3 regions of the Clavibacter sp. GW821-FHT01D01 genome follow, and region 1 is predicted to be linked to each of the others. Evidence: predicted binding sites of a transcription regulator. Region 1 holds the regulator's gene; each other region holds the start of a gene.
What was found. Region 1 encodes HrcA, which represses chaperone genes, less so after heat shock. Its sites were predicted from a motif close to TTNGCACTCGNNNNNNNCGAGTGCNAA; they were not measured.
Positions count from the first base shown of each region.

Region 2: the regulator HrcA is predicted to act here: its motif matches at 1,392-1,418, upstream of groES (co-chaperone GroES).
Region 3: the regulator HrcA is predicted to act here: its motif matches at 1,344-1,370, upstream of groL (chaperonin GroEL).

Region 1 covers NZ_JBWKXC010000005.1:78,385-81,652, reverse strand. Annotated here, with positions in the region: gene dnaJ (molecular chaperone DnaJ) at 1-814, opposite strand, end outside; gene hrcA (heat-inducible transcriptional repressor HrcA) at 875-1,897, opposite strand; gene AC07VC_RS08665 (DUF4870 domain-containing protein) at 2,084-2,479, shown strand; gene AC07VC_RS08660 (VOC family protein) at 2,490-2,903, shown strand; gene hemW (radical SAM family heme chaperone HemW) at 2,953-3,268, opposite strand, start outside.
Region 2 covers NZ_JBWKXC010000001.1:695,460-698,727, reverse strand. Annotated here, with positions in the region: gene rarD (EamA family transporter RarD) at 1-889, opposite strand, end outside; gene groES (co-chaperone GroES) at 1,010-1,306, opposite strand; gene AC07VC_RS03575 (class I SAM-dependent methyltransferase) at 1,451-2,653, shown strand; gene AC07VC_RS03570 (DUF4190 domain-containing protein) at 2,745-3,170, opposite strand.
Region 3 covers NZ_JBWKXC010000006.1:71,418-74,685, reverse strand. Annotated here, with positions in the region: gene groL (chaperonin GroEL) at 1-1,299, opposite strand, end outside; gene AC07VC_RS09730 (cold-shock protein) at 1,494-1,712, opposite strand; gene AC07VC_RS09725 (LytR C-terminal domain-containing protein) at 1,966-2,538, opposite strand; gene AC07VC_RS09720 (DUF3263 domain-containing protein) at 2,572-2,901, opposite strand; gene msrB (peptide-methionine (R)-S-oxide reductase MsrB) at 3,136-3,268, shown strand, end outside.

The sequences.
Region 1 (3,268 bases):
TGGCGTCGACCATGCTCACCTCGACCGTGGCGAGGAGGTCGTCGCCGTTGCGGCTGAACACCTCGTGGTGCTTGACCTTGATCTCGAGGTAGAGGTCGCCGTTCGGGCCGCCCGCCGGGCCGACCTCGCCGGAGCCCGGCATCTGCAGGCGGAGGCCGGTGTCGACGCCGGCCGGGATGTCCACCGGCACGGTGCGGCGCGCGCGGACGCGGCCCTGTCCCTGGCAGGTGGGGCACGGGTGCGAGATGACGGTGCCGTAGCCCCGGCAGGTGCCGCAGGGGCTCGACGTCATGACGTTGCCGAGGAGGGACCGCACCTGGCGCTGGATGCTGCCCGACCCGCGGCAGATGTCGCACGTGACGGCGCTCGTGCCGGGCTGCGCGCACGAGCCCTGGCAGGTGTCGCAGACCACGGCCGTGTCGACCTCGAGGTCGCGGTGCACGCCGAAGATGACCTCGTCGAGCTCGACCTCCACGCGCAGCAGCGCGTCCTGGCCCCGCTCCTGCCGGGAGCGCGGACCCCGTCCGCCGCCGCCCTGCTGGCCGCCGAAGAAGGTCTCGAAGATGTCCCCGAAGCCGCCGAAGCCCTGGCCGCCGCCGCCGAAGCCGGCCTGCGGGCCGAGGTCGTACTGCTGGCGCTGCTGCGGATCCGACAGCACGTCGTAGGCGTGCGTGACGAGCTTGAAGCGCTCGGCCGCGTCGGGGGCGTCGTTGACGTCCGGGTGGAGCTGGCGCGCCTGCTTGCGGTACGCCTTCTTGATCTCCTCTGGCGTCGCCTCGCGGCTCACGCCGAGTACTTCGTAGTGGTCAGCCACGTGGGGCCCTTCGGTGGTGATGGTCGTGGGGAACAGGGGCGGTGCGCCGGCGTGCGGACGTCACCGCTCCTCGAGCAGGCGCGAGAGGTAGCGCGCGACCGCGCGCACCGACGCCATGTTGGTGGAGTAGTCCATGCGGGTCGGCCCCAGCACGCCGAGGCGCGCGAGAACGCCGCCGGAGGAGCTGTAGCCGCTGGTGAGCACGCTGGTCTCGCCGAGGCCGAACGGCGCGTTCTCGCGGCCGATGCTCACGGAGACGCCGTGCTGGTCGGCCTCCATCTCGCCGAGCAGGCGCAGCAGCACCACCTGCTCCTCGATGGCCTCGAGGACGGGCGAGATGCTGCCGGGGAAGTCCCGCTCGGTGCGGGCCAGGTTCGCGGACCCGGCGAGCAGCAGCCGCTCCTGCCGGTTGGCGAGCACCTGCTCCACGAGGGTGCCGGCGAGGACCGACGCGGCCGCGCGCTGGTCGGGCTCCACCTCGTCGGAGAGCGTCTCCAGCCGCGTCGCCGCCTCCGCGAGCCCGAGGCCGCCCACGGCCTGGTTGATGCGCGTGCGCATCACCGCGAGGAAGGCGTCGTCCGGGTCGCCCGCGAGCTCGACGACGCGCTGCTCGACGCGGCCGGTGTCCGTGATGAGCACCGTGAGCACGCGGGTCGCGGAGAGCGCCACGAGCTCGACGTGCTTGACGTGGCTGGTGGCGAGCGACGGGTACTGCACGAGCGCGACCTGGTTGGTGAGCTGCGCGAGGAGGCGCACGGTGCGCGCGAGCACGTCGTCGAGGTCGACGGACTGGCCGAGGAAGACGTGGATCGCCTGCCGCTGCGCCGGCGTGAGCGGACGCACGTCCGCGAGCTGGTCGACGAAGAGGCGGTAGCCCTTGTCGGTGGGGACACGGCCCGACGACGTGTGCGGCGCCGCGATCAGCTCCTCCTCCTCGAGGAGTGCCATGTCGTTGCGGATGGTGGCGGCCGAGACGCCGAAGGCATGGCGCTCCACGATGGACTTGGAGCCCACGGGCTCGCGCGAGGACACGTAGTCCTGCACGATCACCCGGAGGACGTCGAGCCCGCGTTCCGAGACCATGGCGGCTCCCTCCTGGCACTCGTCGGTTCTGACTGCCAATCGTACCGCCTGGATCCGCGTGCCCGGCATTGCCGGTCGCGCGTCGACGGCGGTACCGTGAGGAGGCCAGGTCCTGCCCGGCCCATCCACGATCCACCGCGATCCGCCGGCCGTCCGGCGGACGCGCGCACCGAGAGGCACCCGGCGATGACCGCACCCGACCCGCACCCCTACGGCGCTCCCGCCCCGCTCACCCCGAGCGAGGACCGGCTGTGGGCGTCGCTCACGCACTTCCTCGCGATCCTCGTCGTGCCGTCCTTCATCGTGTGGCTCGTGTTCCGCGAGCGCGGCCGCTTCACCGACCAGGAGGGCAAGGAGGCGACCAACTGGACCATCAACGTGGTCGGCGCGCTCGTCATCCTCAACGTCCTCCAGGCGATCTTCGTGGTCATCCCGATCCTCGGCATCCTCATCAGCGTGCTGCTGGGCCTCGTGATCTTCGCGGTGGTCGTCGTCAACATCGTCTTCGCGATCATCGGCGGCGTCCGCGTCCAGAGCGGCCGTCCGTACCGCTACCCGCTCAACATCCGGTGGATCAAGTAGGCGGTCGCCGATGAGCGCGAGGATCCGGCACGTCGCCATCGACTGCCGCGACCCGCACGCGCTCTCCCTGTTCTGGGCCGGCGTGACCGGCTTCGCGGAGGACCCCGACGAGCCCAACCGACCCGGCGAGGACGCGGCCTGGCTCGGCGACGCCGTCTCGGGCCTCGGCATCATCCTGCAGCGCTCCGACGCGCCGAAGACCGCCAAGAACCGCGTGCACCTGGACCTCGCGCCCGACGACCGGACGCGCGACGAGGAGGTCGAGCGCGTGATCGCGCTCGGCGCCGCGCTCGTCGCCGACCGCCGGAACGCCGACGGCAGCGGCTGGGTGGTGCTCGCCGACCCCGAGGGCAACGAGTTCTGCGTGGAGCGGAGCGACCTGGAGCGCGAGTCCGGCGACGAGGTCGGCGCGGTCGTCCTCTGAGCCGAGCCGACGGACGGCGGACCGGCCGTGGGACCGGCGCGCCGCCCGCTCAGTCCTCGAGGAGCCGCCGCACGACGGCGTCGGCCAGCAGGCGCCCCGGCAGGGTCAGGACCAGCGTGCCCGCGAGCGCGGCACGGGGGTCCACGAGCCCGTCGGCGATGAGTCCCGCGACCTGACGACGGCCCTCGGCGGTGAGCGTGGGGATCGCGAGCCCGTCCCGGATGCGGGCGCCGAGGAGGACGCGCTCCACCTCGCGCGTCGCGTCGTCGAGCGACTCGCGGCCGGCGCCCGGCGAGGCGCCCGCGAGCACGCGGTCCGCGTACGCGGCCGGGTGCTTCACGTTCCACCAGCGCACGCCGCCGACG
Region 2 (3,268 bases), on a different contig from region 1:
CCGTGCCGAGCATGTCGATCGTGAGCAGCACGAGCGCCGCCCAGACGATCGCGAAGCCCGCCCAGCGCTCCGGCGGCATCGCCTCGTGCATCACGAAGACGCCGAACGCGAACTGCAGCAGGGGCGCGAGGTACTGCGTGAGCCCGATCACGGACAGCGGCAGGCGACCCGCCGCGAAGCCGAACAGGAGGAGCGGACCCGCGGTGACCACGCCCGTGCTCACCAGGAGGAGCGTGTGCCCGAGCGAGACGGTGCCGATCGTGAGGCCCGCCCCCGCGCCGGTGATCACGAGCATGGTCGTGGCGGCCGGCACGAGCCAGGCGGTCTCCAGCGCGAGGCCCGAGAGCGCGTCCGCCTGGCCGCTCACGCGCTTCTTGACGAGGCCGTACAGGCCGAAGGACCCGGCGAGCGCCAGGGAGACCCACGGGAGCTGCCCGTAGCCGATCGCGATGACGGCGACCGCGACGGCGCTCAGCCCGACGGCCGTCCACTGCAGCGGACGCAGGCGCTCCCGCAGGAGGACGACGCCGAGGAGCACGGTGACGATCGGGTTGATGAAGTAGCCGAGCGCGGTCTCGACGACGTGGCCCGAGAGCGTGCCGTACACGTAGACGGTCCAGTTGACGAGGATCAGGTGCCCCGCGAGCCCGAGGCCCAGGAGGATCCGCGGGCGCCGCACGATCGCGACCACGTGCGACCAGCGGCGCGCGACCGTGATGACGAGGGCGCAGACGACGAGCGAGAAGAGGATGCGCCAGCCGACGATCTCGAAGGCCCCCGCCGGCACGAGGAGGAGGAAGAAGACCGGCAGGACCCCCCACAGGCCGTAGGCGCCGACGGCGGCGAGGAGGCCGGTGCGGGTCGAGGTCTCCGGGGCGGGGTGCGTCACCTCCCGAGGCTAGCCCCGCGACCGGCGTCGGCCCGCCGGATCGGCCGCCGGACGCACGGGAGCCCGGCCGAACGCGTCGGCCGGGCTCCCGGGTGGTGCGGTGTCGCTAGACGACGAGCGTCAGCGCTCGATGACCGCGAGGACGTCGCGCGCGGAGAGGACGAGGAGGTCCTGGCCGTCGTACTTGACCTCGGTTCCGCCGTACTTGGAGTAGATGACCTTGTCGCCCACGGCGACGTCGAGCGGGACGCGGTTGCCGTTGTCGTCGATGCGGCCGGGGCCCACGGCCACGACCTCGCCCTCCTGGGGCTTCTCCTTGGCGGTGTCGGGGATGACCAGACCAGACGCTGTGGTCTGCTCGGCTTCGACCTGCTGGATGACGATGCGATCCTCGAGCGGCTTGATGGAGACCGACACGGTTGACCTCTTCCTTCGTGACTAAGGGACAAGACTGATTGGCAATCCCCGGGGGAGAGTGCCAGGTGAGATTCTACGGGCTGGGCTTGCACTCGTGCAACGCGAGTGCCAATCGGTGGGGAGCCGCTTCGGTACGGTGGGCGGATGGACCAGACCGACCTCCGCGAGGTGCTCTCCCTCGAGGGGCTCCGCCTGCTCGACAGCCTGCCCGAGCCGCGGCCGGGCGACGACGCGGTCCGGATCGTCACCGCGCTGCGCGGCGAGGGCCACTCCCCCGCGCTGGTGAGCGCCGTCCTCACGCAGTCCCGGCTGCGCGCCCGCGCCCGCGCCAAGTTCGGCGAGTTCGCCGGACGCATGCTCTTCACGGAGGCCGGGCTCGAGCAGGCGACCCGCCTGCCCGTCGCCGCGCAGCACGCCGGGCGCTTCCAGCAGGCGGGCGTGGCGCACGTCGCCGACCTCGGCTGCGGGATCGGCGGGGACGCGATGGCCATGGCGGCCATCGGGATCCGCGTCACGGCCGTCGAGCGCGACGAGGTGACCGCCGCGGTCGCCGGCTGGAACCTCGCGCCCTTCCCCGAGGCGGAGGTCGAGCAGGGCACGGCCGAGGGCTTCGACGCCGGCCACGTCGACGGCGTCTACCTCGACCCCGCGCGGCGCACCGACGGGCACTCCTCCACCCGGCGCATCTCGGACCCCGCGGCATACTCGCCGACGCTCACGCAGGCGTTCGAGCTGGCGGCGGGGCGCCCCGCGGGCATCAAGCTCGGGCCCGGCCTCGACCGCGACCTCATCCCCGACGAGGCGGAGGCGCAGTGGGTCTCCGTCGACGGGCAGGCCGTGGAGATGGGGCTGTGGTTCGGGCCCACGCGCCGCGACGGCGTGCGGCGGGCGGCGCTCGTGATCAGCGGGGCGTCGTCGTCGGAGCTCGTGTCCGCGGCCGACAGCCCGGACGCGGAGCTCGGCGAGCTGGGCGAGCACCTGTACGAGCCGGACGGCGCCGTCATCCGCGCCCGGCTCATCGGCGACCTCGCGCGCTCGCTCGACGGCCGCATGGTCGGCGAGGGCATCGCGTGGATCACGGCCGACCGGGAGCAGGCGACCCCGTTCGCGCGCGGGTTCCGCGTGCGCGAGGTGCTGCCGCTCGACGAGCAGCGGCTGCGGCGGGAGCTGCGGGCACGCGGCATCGGGACGCTGGAGATCAAGAAGCGCGGCGTCGACGTCGATCCGGCCCGGCTGCGCACGCGGCTGCAGCTGAAGGGGGACGCGTCGGCGACGCTCATCGCGACGCGCGTGGGCGGCCGGCGGGTGGCGATCCTCGCGGACCGGCACGGGGCCGTCGCGGGCTGAGGCCGGCTCCCCGCCCGGACGCGACGACGCGGCCGCCCCGAGGGGACGACCGCGTCGTGGTGGTGCGGATGGTGCGTGCGTGCCGGACGGGCTACGGCGCCGTCGGCAGCGGGGTGCCGTTGATCTCGCCGGTCTGGATCGCCGTGTTCACGAACACGACGACGACCAGCACCACGACGATGCTGACGAGGACGCCCACGATGCCGAGGATGAGGCCGGTGAGCCAGAAGCCCTTGGTGCCGGGGTTGCGCTTGCGCGCGAGGAGGCCCGTGATGATCGCCGCGATGCCCACGAAGAACGTGAGGAACCACAGCGGGAGCGACAGCACCACGGAGACGATGCCGAGCACCATCGAGGTGATGGCGAGGCCCTTCTTGGGCGCACCGCCGGGGCCGGGCTGGTAGGGCGCCGCGTAGGGCGAGCCGGATCCGGCGGCGGGAGCAGCCGGGTAGGACGGCTGGCCGGGCGCGGGCGGGAAGTCGTCGGAGGAGCGGTCCGGGTTCTGCGGATCGGTCATGGTCGTTCCTTTCGTCCCTGGGAACATACCGTGACATCGCCCCCGCGTTTAGAGGCTCGCGGAAATGGCCCCGGACGGGGGACCACCGGATCGGGACC
Region 3 (3,268 bases), on a different contig from region 1:
GTCGCCCTCGAGCTGGAGCTTCTCGAACGCGAGCTTGCCGGCCTGGATGAGCGCGACGCCACCACCGGCGACGATGCCCTCCTCGACGGCGGCCTTCGCGTTGCGGACGGCGTCCTCGATGCGGTGCTTGCGCTCCTTGAGCTCGACCTCGGTCGCCGCGCCGGCCTTGATGACCGCCACGCCGCCCGCGAGCTTCGCGAGGCGCTCCTGGAGCTTCTCGCGGTCGTAGTCGCTGTCGGTGTTCGAGATCTCGTTGCGGATCTGCTGCACGCGGGCCGCGATCTCGGTGGCGTCGCCGCCGCCGTCGACGATCGTGGTCTCGTCCTTGGTGATGACGACCTTGCGGGCCGTGCCGAGCAGGTCGAGGGTGACGTTCTCGAGCTTGAGGCCGACCTCCTCGGCGATGACCTGGCCACCCGAGAGGATGGCGATGTCCTGCAGCTGCGCCTTGCGGCGGTCGCCGAAGCCGGGGGCCTTGACGGCGACCGACTTGAAGATGCCGCGGATCTTGTTCACGACGAGCGTGGCCAGGGCCTCGCCGTCGACGTCCTCGGCGATGATGAGGAGCTGCTTGCCCGACTGGATGACCTTGTCGACGATCGGCAGCAGGTCCTTGATGTTCGAGATCTTCGAGTTGACGATCAGGATGTACGCGTCCTCGAACACGGCCTCCTGGCGCTCGGGGTCGGTCACGAAGTACTGCGACAGGTAGCCCTTGTCGAAGCGCATGCCCTCGGTGAGCTCGAGCTCGGTGCCGAAGGTGTTGGACTCCTCGACGGTGACGACGCCCTCCTTGCCGACCTTGTCGATCGCCTCGGCGATGATCGCGCCGATCGTGGAGTCGCCGGCGGAGATGGACGCGGTGGCGGCGATCTCCTCCTTGGTCTCGATCTCCTTCGCGGCGGCCTTGAGCTCCTCCGTGACGGCCGCGACGGCCTTCTCGATGCCGCGCTTGAGGCTGATGGGGTCGGCGCCCGCGGCGACGTTGCGGAGGCCCTCGCGGACCAGGGCCTGCGCGAGGACGGTCGCGGTGGTCGTGCCGTCGCCGGCGACGTCGTCGGTCTTCTTGGCGACCTCCTTGACGAGCTCCGCGCCAATCTTCTCGAACGGGTCGTCGAGCTCGATCTCCTTGGCGATGGAGACGCCGTCGTTCGTGATGGTGGGGGCGCCCCACTTCTTCTCCAGGACGACGTTGCGGCCACGCGGGCCGAGGGTCACGCGGACCGCGTCGGCCAGGATGTTCAGGCCGCGCTCGAGGCCGCGGCGGGCTTCTTCGTCAAAAGCGATGATCTTAGCCATGTGTATCTCTCGTCCCTCCCGGACGTCAGGAAAAAGGCAGTCGTCTAGCACTCCCCGTGAGGGAGTGCCAGGGACGATTCTGGCACTCGCCCTACGGGAGTGCAAGCGAGCCGCCCACAGGCGGAGGCGGTCCCCGGGAACGGCGCGACGCCGCCGCCCGGTCGGGCGGCGGCGTCGTCGTGGCGGGGATGCCGCTAGGCGGTCGTGACGTTCTCGGCCTGCAGGCCCTTGGACCCCTGCCCGATCTCGAAGGCGACGCGCTGCCCCTCCTCCAGGACCTTGTAGCCCGACATCTCGATCGCCGAGTAGTGGACGAAGACGTCCTGCGCGGCAGGGCCGCCCTCGACGGCGTCCACGGTGATGAACCCGAACCCCTTCTCCCCGTTGAACCACTTCACGGTGCCGTTGGCCATGTGCTTCTCCATGTGCGACTGCGCGGTGTCGGGGGCGCGGTGCCGCCACCCCCGGGTCGGCCGCGGGGCCCTGCATCGACCCCGCGCCACGCCCTCGGGACGGACGGCGCGCAGCACCTGGTACGCGACGGGCGTGCGACCAGGCAGCACGATAGCCACGGACCGACGACGCCCGTCGGGTTCCTCCACGGGTGCGGAGGAGTCCGCCGAGAAGCGCGTCCTGCGGCGCGAGGTGGGCGGGGCCGGGCCCGGGTCAGCCGAGGGCCGCGTAGTCCGAGCCGAGCACGGCGGTGAGCCGGGCGGCCTGCGCGGCGGCGGTGCCCTCCGGCGGCCGGAACTGGTCGGACTGCTGGACGTCGCCCACGCCCAGCTCGGCGACGAGCCCCCGGGCGGCGCCCTCGTCGGCGGCGTCGTAGTAGTAGACCGTCGTCGTCGTGATGTCGCTGGTGCTCGCGTTGACCCGCGATCCGATGGCCCAGCCGGCCGCCTCGAGCGCCGTCGCGGCGCGGGCGGAGAGGCCCGATGTCCGCGTCCCGTTGAGCACGGTCACGACCATGCCGGGGACGGCGGTGGCCGCGGCGGTGGGCGCCTCGGTGGGCGTCGCCTCCTCGGAGGAGCCCCCGCTCGGGATGATGTCGGTGAAGGACACGCGGTCGTCGATGACGAAGAGGCCCACGACGCCGGCGCCCACGAGCAGGCCCGTCGCCAGGGCGGCCCAGCCGAAGGCCCGCAGGCGATGGCGGCGGGGGCGCGGTGCGCGGTGCGCGCCGACGCGGCTCAGGTCGCCGGGGACCTCGTCGAAGCGGTCGGGAGCGTGGGAGGGCATGGCGGTCTCGTGTCTCCTCGGTGGGGCGCGGGGTCAGCGCGCGGACGGGCGGTTCGGGAGACCGGTGGGCAGGGCGCGTGCCGCGCGCGCGGCGGCGCGGGACTCTCGGAGGCGCAGGAGGCGCCCGACGAGCAGGGGGTCGTAGGCGAGCGCCTGGCGGGTCTCCAGCAGGGACCCGAGCAGCTGGTAGTAGCGCGTGGCCGAGAGGCCGAAGGCCTGGCGGATCGCCTCCTCCTTCGCACCGGCATGACGCGTCCAGTCGCGCTCGAAGTCGAGCACCGCACGACCCCGCTCGTCGAGCTCCGGGGCGGTGCGACGGTCGGCCGCGGGGGCGCTCGCGGGGCGGTCCTCACGCTGGTCCACGGCGTGCTCCTTCCCCGACATCCCCCACATACTAGGTCCGCGCCCCTGGGCGTCCCGCGCAGCTCCACGGGGTGTCCGCGGGCCGCCAGGCAGCATCCGCCACCCGCCTCTGCCCGCCGTGGACCCGGCCGTGCGTTCCCCGCATGAAGGAATCCACGGGGTCCGCGGACGGTTGACCCCGGAGGCGCGCTGGGACGCCGCCCATAGGATCGACCCGCGAGAAAGGACCCGCACATGGCCTACGAGATCGAGAAGACCGACGACGAGTGGCGTCAGGAGCTCTCCCCCGAGGAGTACGCGGTGCTGCGCCAGCAGGCCACCGAGCGGCCCTGGACCGGCGAGCTGCTGGACGAGGAGCGCACCGGCG